Regions from separate parts of the Streptomyces sp. NPDC005784 genome, predicted to be linked through region 4. Evidence: riboswitches for the same ligand, from Rfam matches in the RefSeq annotation. Region 4 holds a riboswitch; each other region holds the start of a gene.

The links. Region 4 has a riboswitch for cyclic di-AMP ahead of ACFYR3_RS23650 (peptidoglycan DD-metalloendopeptidase family protein). Riboswitches for the same ligand answer to the same signal wherever they lie in the genome.
Region 1: linked by a shared signal. The riboswitch ahead of ACFYR3_RS34035 (M23 family metallopeptidase) and the one ahead of ACFYR3_RS23650 (peptidoglycan DD-metalloendopeptidase family protein) in region 4 are both predicted to bind cyclic di-AMP.
Region 2: linked by a shared signal. The riboswitch ahead of ACFYR3_RS20160 (LysM peptidoglycan-binding domain-containing protein) and the one ahead of ACFYR3_RS23650 (peptidoglycan DD-metalloendopeptidase family protein) in region 4 are both predicted to bind cyclic di-AMP.
Region 3: linked by a shared signal. The riboswitch ahead of ACFYR3_RS37405 (peptidoglycan DD-metalloendopeptidase family protein) and the one ahead of ACFYR3_RS23650 (peptidoglycan DD-metalloendopeptidase family protein) in region 4 are both predicted to bind cyclic di-AMP.

The regions. Positions count from the first base shown of each region.
Region 1 covers NZ_JBIAIQ010000030.1:84,212-86,383, forward strand. The annotation lists partial or broken gene ACFYR3_RS34030 (PP2C family protein-serine/threonine phosphatase) at 1-407, shown strand, start outside; cyclic di-AMP (ydaO/yuaA leader) riboswitch at 727-884, shown strand; gene ACFYR3_RS34035 (M23 family metallopeptidase) at 896-1,930, shown strand; gene ACFYR3_RS34040 (aldo/keto reductase) at 2,153-2,172, shown strand, end outside.
Region 2 covers NZ_JBIAIQ010000011.1:175,946-178,117, forward strand. The annotation lists gene ACFYR3_RS20155 (HAD family hydrolase) at 1-392, shown strand, start outside; gene ACFYR3_RS20160 (LysM peptidoglycan-binding domain-containing protein) at 464-1,234, opposite strand; cyclic di-AMP (ydaO/yuaA leader) riboswitch at 1,238-1,398, opposite strand; gene ACFYR3_RS20165 (CocE/NonD family hydrolase) at 2,134-2,172, opposite strand, start outside.
Region 3 covers NZ_JBIAIQ010000039.1:23,154-25,325, reverse strand. The annotation lists gene ACFYR3_RS37410 (GntR family transcriptional regulator) at 1-3, opposite strand, end outside; gene ACFYR3_RS37405 (peptidoglycan DD-metalloendopeptidase family protein) at 200-964, opposite strand; cyclic di-AMP (ydaO/yuaA leader) riboswitch at 977-1,135, opposite strand; gene ACFYR3_RS37400 (pitrilysin family protein) at 1,352-2,172, opposite strand, start outside.
Region 4 covers NZ_JBIAIQ010000015.1:80,736-82,907, reverse strand. The annotation lists gene ACFYR3_RS23655 (SGNH/GDSL hydrolase family protein) at 1-87, opposite strand, end outside; gene ACFYR3_RS23650 (peptidoglycan DD-metalloendopeptidase family protein) at 439-1,332, opposite strand; cyclic di-AMP (ydaO/yuaA leader) riboswitch at 1,337-1,494, opposite strand; gene ACFYR3_RS23645 (tyrosine-protein phosphatase) at 2,127-2,172, shown strand, end outside.

The DNA.
Region 1 (2,172 bases), on a different contig from region 4:
GAGGAGTTCACCACCGCCGTCCTGGCGGAGATCCCGCCCGACGACGACGTCGTCCGCATCGTCAACCGCGGCCATCCGCCGCCCCTGCTCCTGCATCCGGACGGCACGCTCGTCACGCTCACCGCCGAGCCCTTCGCGCTGCCGCTCGGGATGAGCGAGCTGGGAACCTGGCCCGACCGGGCGGTGCAGAGCCGCTTTCCGCGCGGGGCGATGCTGCTCCTGCACACCGACGGGCTCTCCGAGGCCCGTGATTCGCGCGGGAAGTTCTACGATCCGGCCGCGTGGCTGGCCGGACGGGTCCTTCCCGGCCCCGAAGCGCTGCTGACCGCCCTCTCCGAGGCGGTCCGCCGGCATACGGGCGCGCCTTGACGGACGACATGGCGCTGCTCGCCGTCCGGCGCTTTTGACGCGTGCTCGTCGACGGGTGTTCGTCGAGGGGAATTCCGCAGAGCTCGGGAGGCCCTTCGCGCGCAACATGTACAGCCTTTTCAGCCGCGGTCACGAACGGTGACCGGACCGTCTCCCTCCGCATAGAAACTGACATACCGTCAAGGAAACCCGTGTCGACGGAATAAGGTCAACTCGCCCGTTTTTCACCGCTCATGACCCCAAAGTCCTGGCCAAAAGCCGTTAATGATCAGTCCGAACAGCTTGGAATTCGGTGCCTGGGTCTATTAACGTTCGATAACGCAGCGCGGTCGTTACAGCCGTCACAAGAGGTGGCTCCGTGCGCACGCGCCGAATCCCGCAAGGGAACCGGGGAACCATCAACTTGGGGTGAATCGAGCGTATTCCGCCGTGGGAACGCGGTGGCTATACGCGCGTAGGAGACCTTCCTGCTCCGAACCCGTCAGCTAACCCGGTAGGCGGCAAGGAAGCAAAGGAGTGCGCCCACGTGGCATCCGACCGGCCCGCTCAGCCGACCTCGTTCGCGCCGAATGACACGCATACCTTCGGCTACGGCAAGGACGAGGGCCCCTGGGAGGAGTGGAACCCCACCGAGGATTCCGTTCTTCCCGTCCGCGGCCGGCACCGCACGGGCAAGCAGCGCGGCGGAGGACTCGCCCGCAGCTCCACGGTTCTCGGCGTCGGCGTCATAGCCGCCGTCGGCGCGGGTGGCATCGCCAGCGCCGCGCCGGGCAAGCCGCCCGTCTCGATCTCGCTGCCCGACCTGTCGTCGGTCACCCAGTCCGCCAAGGCCCTGATATCGGACGGCGGATCCAGCGCCCCCAAGGGCTCCACGACTCCGCTCACCAGCGCCGGTCTGACCAGCGCCGACGCGGCGCAGGGTGCCACGGACGCGGGTGAGGCGCTGCGCTCCCGCATCATGCAGCAGGCCCAGTCGCAGCAGAACCAGGCCGACAGCGCCACTCAGCAGGCAGCCCAGACTGCCGCCGCCAAGAAGGCCGTCGCGCTTGCCGCCAAGCAGCAGGACGACGCGGAGGCCAAGGCCGCCGCCGCGAAGCAGAAGGCGGAGGACGCGGCCAAGGCGAAGGCCGAGACCGAGCGCCTCGCCGAGCTCGCCAAGAGCTACTCGCTGCCGACCTCCTCGTACACCCTGACCTCGCGCTTCGGCGAGGCCGGCTCCATGTGGTCCTCCGGCTACCACACCGGTCTCGACTTCGCGGCGCCCACCGGCACGCTCATCAAGGCGATCCACAGCGGCACCATCACCGAGGCCGGCTGGGCCGGATCGTACGGCTACCGCACGATCCTCACCCTCGACGACGGTACGGAGCTGTGGTTCTGCCACCAGTCGTCGATCAGTGTCAGCGTGGGCCAGAAGGTCGCCACGGGCGATGTCATCGGACGCGTGGGCGCGACGGGCAATGTCACCGGGCCGCACCTGCACCTCGAAGTGCACCCCGGCGGCGCCGCCACCGGCATCGACCCGATGGCGTGGCTCCAGAGCAAGGGCCTCAACCCCTGATCCGTACGGGCTCCTGAGCCGTATGAGCCGTACGGCGTCCGACGCGGACGGGTGTGACCCCTGACGCGTGCCGTACGCGTGTCCTCCCCGATCTCCGGCGGTCCTGACGTCATCCCCCCGACGTCAGGACCGCCGGTCATTCAGACGCGGACGCTTGCGCGCACCGGCCCGTCCCGGGTGAGTCCGGAATACGTGCATCCGGCACGGGTGTTGACGTCGTACATGACTTCTCTTCGCAAGCT
Region 2 (2,172 bases), on a different contig from region 4:
CACGTCGGGACGACCTCTGGACGGAGCCGATCAGCAAGGTGTTGCTACGTCACCCGTCCATGTCCGACGACGAGTTGGCGTCCGCTGCGCGGGGAGTGGTCGGTTCACTGGCGACGGTCACCATGTCCGGGCCCGGCACCGTCGAACTCCAGCCATGTGGGGTGACCAAGGCGACGGGACTTGCTCTCGCGGCCGCGCACCTCGGTCTCACCCCGGCCGCGACGCTCGCCTTCGGCGACATGCCCAACGACATCCCGATGTTCGACTGGGCCGCCCGCGGTGTGGCGATGGCCAACGCCCACCCGGAACTGAAGGCGGTGGCCGACGAGGTCACCCTGTCGAACGAGGACGACGGAATCGCGGTGGTCCTGGAGCGCCTCTTCGGCTTCTAGCAGTGGCAACGCACCCGTCGGCGGCACCGAGAAGGTGCCGCCGACGGGTGCGGTCGAAGCCGAGGGTGTGATCAGTAGGCGCCGTTGACGTTGTCGATGGAGCCGTAGGTCTTGGCCGCGTAGTTGCAGGCGGCGGTGATGTTCGCGACCGGGTCGTAGATGTTCATCGACGTTCCGGCGACGTGGAAGGCCTGGAACGTGGGGTCGATGACCTGGAGCAGGCCCTTGGAGGGGATGCCCGCGGCGGCGTTGGAGTCCCAGTTGTTGATGGCGTTGGGGTTGCCGGAGGACTCGCGCATCACGTTGCGGTAGATGCCGTCGTAGCTGCCCGGTATGCCCGCCTTGGCCATGACGTCCAGGGACTGCTTGATCCAGCCGTCGAGGTTGTTGGCGTAGGTCTTGACGGAGGCCTGGGTGGCGGTGGCCACCTTGGACTTGGCGACGGCCGGGGTCGCGTTCGCCGTCGTGCGCACGACCGTCGACTTCAGCTTCTTCGTGCCCACGGTCAGCTTCAGGCCCGGACGGATCAGGGCCGGGTTGCCGCCGATGACCGCGCGGTTCGCCGCGTACAGCTTCTTCCAGCCACCGCTCTCGGGGTGCTTCTGAGCCACCTTGGACAGGGTGTCGCCCGCGACCACCTTGTAGGTGATGAGCTGCACGTTGGGGATCACCGCGGTGTGGGCGGCCTTCGTGAGCTGGGGGGCCTGCGCCGGGGTCGCGGCGTGGGCGCCGGTCGCGCTCACGAGCGGGAGGGCGAGGGCGATGCCGCCCGTTCCCGCGGCGATCATGCCCCGGGTGATGACGTTGGTCTTCGTGCGGCGGTGCTTGCCTCGTACGGGCATGACGAATTTCCTCTCCGACGCCTGCGAGGTGAGCTGTCGGGTTCGGGCGGGAGATGCCCGGCCGCGTTTTGGGCGCGGCTTCACCCCTAGCCGGTCCGGTGCGTCCGGATCGGCGGCTTACCTGTGGTTCCCCCGCTCCTGCCGTGCGTGGGTGGGTGGGTTTCCGGGCGGCGGCAGGATTTGGCGATCCGCCCGGGATCGACGAGAACGTATGCGAGAGCACATGTCCGGAACAAGGCCAGATTTGGCTGCGAAGATCGCTTTCACCTGGTTAGGGCACGGGGAAAAAGTCCGATTGCACCGGAATTGGATCCTCAACTTGCCTTTGGCAAAGGGGTTGGTCGGGAGGGGGCGCGAGGTGGTGCCGCGGCTCGCTGGTGACCCAATTCACGAGACCAAGGGTCATCAAGGCGGCATGCAAGGCAATTCGGGCATTGCGCTTCCGATGGCAGGGGGACGTCGGCCCCCGAAGGGCGCCGAGCGGCCCCTCGCGCAGCGAGATTTGTGGCGCGGGACACGTGGGGGAGCGCGGCCCGTACGGGGCCGCCGGAGCGCCGACCGGGCGCGGGCCCAGCCCGTCGGACGCGGGCCGAGCCGAGCGGACGCGAGCCGAGCCGGGCCATTCGGAGCGGGCTGCGGCGAGCGCGGGCCGAGTCCGGTGGTGGCGGATCGAGTCCCGGCGAACAGGGCGAAGTGCGTTCCGTGGCACCGGTGTTCGGCGTGCAGGCGGTGTCGCGGCCCACCCGGACCAGCGCGGACCGGCGCGGGCGTGCGCGTGTGCGGGGAGCCCGTGCGGGGGCCGAGCGAGGGTGAACTCCCGTCCCTGTAAGCCCTGTCGGCCAGGCCTTGTCGGCCAGGTGTCGGCCAGGTGTCGGCCAGGCCTTGTCGGTCAGGCTCTATCAGCCGGAGGTGCGCGGGATTCTCTTCTCCCAGGTTCG
Region 3 (2,172 bases), on a different contig from region 4:
CATGACCGACCTCCGCTTTAATCCCCGCGAAACGCCATCGATTGACGCTTGTTCAGTGACTCTATTGCAGGAAGCCTGAATTTCCGATGGCGGGCCTGAATCCATGGATATTTTTTGGACAGAGGGCCTCCGGAAACGATGATGCCCCGGCTCGTTGAGCCGGGGCATCAAAAGCGGCGAAGAAGCCGCGAAGCGGTCGTCAGACGTTGACTCCGTGCGAGCGCAGGTACGCGACCGGGTCGATGTCCGAGCCGTACTCCGCGGTCGTACGGGCCTCGAAGTGAAGGTGCGGTCCGGTGGTGTTGCCGGTGTCCCCTGAGAGGCCGATCTGCTGCCCCGGAGTGACCGTCTGCCCCTCGGACACACCGATGGACGACAGGTGGCCGTACATGGTGTACGTGCCGTCAAGCATCTTGATCACTACTTGATTGCCGTAGGCGCCGCCCCAGCCGGTGGTGACGACGGTGCCGGAGCCCACGGCGTGGACCGAGGTGCCGTACGCGGCGTGGAAGTCGACGCCGGTGTGGCTGCCCGAGGACCAGAGACTGCTGCTGGCCTGGTAGCCGGTGGAGATGTACGAACCGGTGATCGGGATGACGAACATGTTCAGGCGCTTGCGCTCGGCCTCACGGGCGGCGCGCTCCTTGGCCTCGCGGGACTTCGCGGCCTGCTCCGCGGCGTGCTTGCGCGCGGTCTGCTCGGCCTGTTTCCGCGCGGCGGCCTCGTCGGCGGCGCGCTGCTGCGCGAAGGCCTGGGCGTCGATCTGGTCGGCGACCGAGTCGCCGAGGGTGACGGCCTGGGTCAGCCCGGTCTGCTCGACGGAGGCTTCCGCGGCGAACGCGGGGGCGGCCAGGGTTCCGATCACACCGGTGGTGGTGAGCGCCGCGACCCCGACGGCGGCCGTGGTGGTGCTGTGCACCCGGCTCGGACGACGATGCTTGCCGGTGCCACAGGAGAACGCCATGTAGGGGCTGATCCTTTCCTTCCCTCTCGCCTACCGGGTTAGCTGACGGGTTCGGAGCAGGAAGGTCTCCTACGGACCCCCTCCGGGGAGGGCGTCCGATTCACCCCAGGGACTACGTGGGTCCCCGGCTCCCCTGACTCGCGCCATAGGGGGACTCGGCGATGACTGTCCGGTGCCGCGGGCGCGGCGCAGTGCGTGACGAACAGCCGGACCGACGCTAAACGGGGTGTCATTCGAACAACAAACGGATCACGATTTTTGTAACGTATCCCACAGGGCACAAGGGCAACTCCCGCACGAATAGGGACATCTTGGGGGCCACGTGCGGGAAAAGGAGAGCCCTGACGACTCTTCAGTCACCAGGGCCCTCCTCGGGTCGCGCGGGCTCTACTCGGCGGCCACCACGCTGACTTCACCGATTCCGAGGGCCTTGACCGGCTCCTCGATCGTCGCCGCGTCGCCCACCAGCACGGTCACCAGACGGTCCATCGGGAAGGCGCTCACCGCAGCCGCGGTGGCCTCCACCGTGCCGGTGGCGGCCAGTTGCTGATAGAGCGTCGCCTGATAGTCGTCCGGCAGGTACTGCTCGACCTGGTCCGCGAGCGTGCTCGCGACGGCTGCCGCCGTCTCGAACTTGAGGGGCGCGACACCCACCAGGTTCTGCACCGCGACGTCGCGCTCCGTGTCGGTCAGCCCCTCGGCCGCGAGGGTGCGCAGCACCTTCCACAGGTCGTCGAGCGCCGGACCGGTGTTCGGCGTGTCCACCGAGCCGCTGATGGCGAGCATCGCGACACCCGTGCCGTCCGGCGCGGCGCGCAGGACCTGGCCGAACGCCCGTACGCCGTAGGTGTAGCCCTTCTCCTCGCGCAGGACGCGGTCGAGGCGTGAGGTGAGGGTGCCGCCGAGGCAGTAGGTGCCGAGCACCTGGGCGGGCCACACGCGATCGTGCCGGTCGGCGCCGACCCGGCCGATGAGCAACTGCGTCTGGACGGCGCCGGGGCGGTCGACGATGATCACGCGGCCCGTGTCGTCTGCGCTCACCGGCGGCACGGGACGCGGCTCGGCGGACGAACCGGTCCAGGAGCCCAGCGTGTCGCCGAGCAGCTCGTCGAGGTCGACACCGGTCAGGTCACCGACGACGACGGCGGTGGCCGTCGCGGGGCGCACGTGCTTGTCGTAGAAGGCGCGTACGGCCGCGGAGTCGATCT
Region 4 (2,172 bases):
GGCCCAACCGACGAACGCCCCGTCGGGCCCAGGGTCGCCGACGCCCTCGGTGAAGCTGTCCCCCACCGCCACGTACGACCCGATCACTGATCTGTTGTCATTCTTCGAATCGTCTGCCACATCGGCCCATGATTCACCTTTGGATGTGAGCTACGCGACCGTAGGGAAGGGTTGACGGACGGTGAGATAAGCCACTCGCCAAGCATTGGTCAACTCTGGAATAGGGCTCGGAGCAAGGGTGTTGAAGCAGCGATCACCGACATGCCGCGGAAATCGCGGGGAATCGCTCGGCGGCAGTCACGCGCCTTGCTCGACCACGGTCACGTGCCTCGCGGCGGGAAACACCGAAGGCCGGACCCCGGGGATCATGGGGTCCGGCCTTCGGATGCAGTCCTGCCGTCAGGAGCAGGGCAAGCGTCCGGAGCTCAGGGTGAGGCGTCAGCCGACGGCGACACCGTGCGAGCGCAGGTACGCGACCGGGTCGACGTCGGAGCCGTAGTCCGGCGTCGTGCGGATCTCGAAGTGCAGGTGCGGTCCGGTGACATTGCCGGTCGCGCCGGAGAGGCCGAGCTGCTGGCCCTCGGTCACGGTCTGCCCCGCCGAGACGGACAGGGACGACATGTGGGCGTACTGGGAGTACTTGCCGTCGGCGTGCTGTATGACGACCTGGTTGCCATAGGCACCGCCCCAGCCCGCGGAGACGACGGTGCCCGCCGCTATGGACTTGATCGTGGTGCCGGTCGGGACCACGAAGTCCACGCCCGTGTGGTAGCCGCTGGACCACATGCTGCCCGCCACCTTGTAGCCGGTACCGACCGTACTGCCCTCGACCGGCAGGGTGTAGCCGGAACCGCTCTCGGCGGAAGCGGTGTTGGAGGCAGCCGTGTCGCTGGCCGGGGTCGCCCGGTCGGTCTTCGCCGCCGAGGTCGTCGTCCGGGTGGCCGAGTGGGCGGCGCCGGCGAAGGCGGCCTTCTTGCCGAGCGACAGCTTCAGACCGGGGTGGATCAGCGACGGGTCGCTGCCGATGGCGGAGCGGTTGTCGGAGTAGATCTTCTTCCAACCGCCGGTGACGTTCTGCTCGTCGGCGATCTTCGAGAGATAGTCGCCGGACCTCACCGCGTACGTCTTCGTCGTGGCGGACTTCTTGGCGACGGGAGCGGCGGTCGCGGCCTTCTCGACGTGCTGCGCGACGGCGGTGGCCGGGGTCGCGGCGTGGGCACCCGTGGCGCCCATCAGAGGCAGCGCGAGCGCCGCGCCACCGGTTCCGGCCACGGCGATCGAGCGGGTGAAACGCAAGGACTTGGGACGGCGGTGCTTACCCTTGGCGGGCATGACGATTTCCTCTCCGGCGCCTGCGGGGTGAGCTGTCGGGTGCGGGCTGGAGATGCCCGGCCGCGGTGCTGCGCGGCTGTACCCCTAGCCTGTTCCGGAGACCGGATCAGGCACGGAACCTGTGGGTCCCCCGCTCCTGCCGTGTACGGGTGAGTGTGCGGATTCCGGGCGGCGGCAGGATTGGGCGTCCGTCCGGATTGAGGCAGAACGTAAGCGAGATGAGAGCGCGTCGACAACCGTGCGCTTTGTCCGTGCGCTCACCTTTCTTGATCCATGGGGGAATTGCCGTCACCCTCTGTGGAATGACGATCTTTCGGACCTCTCAACCGGCCCGGAAACGCGGGCGGGTTGAGAAATGAGGACGGCAACGCATCGTCACGAATATGACGCTCCTCACGCGACTCGACCCAGGGTGCTTTATTCCAGGGCCAGTTGTAACGAAGGCGCCAATTGGGACAGAACAGCCAGATACGACGTGAATGGATAACCGTCACATCCGGGCCTCCGTGCCGGTCGGCACGCAAAACGGCACGCAGCAATGCCGCACATCGGCGCAATTCAACCTGCCGAATCCGTACGGCCGGGCCAGGCGGCCGACTCCCTGGCAAATTCGAACATACGTGCCCAACGAGCTGTGTCATCGAGGGCGTCCCGCCTGGTAGACGACCCCTGTGGACAACTCATTGCCTCAGGAACCCATGTCGTATCGTCGAGAGCGCGAGCCGGACACAACTGCCGACGAGCGATGCCGAGTCCAGCCCGGCGACGCCGGCGGCCGAATGGGAGGAGCCCCCGTGACGCAGCAGGTCCCGTCGACCGAGCCCGATCTCGGCGGAGTGC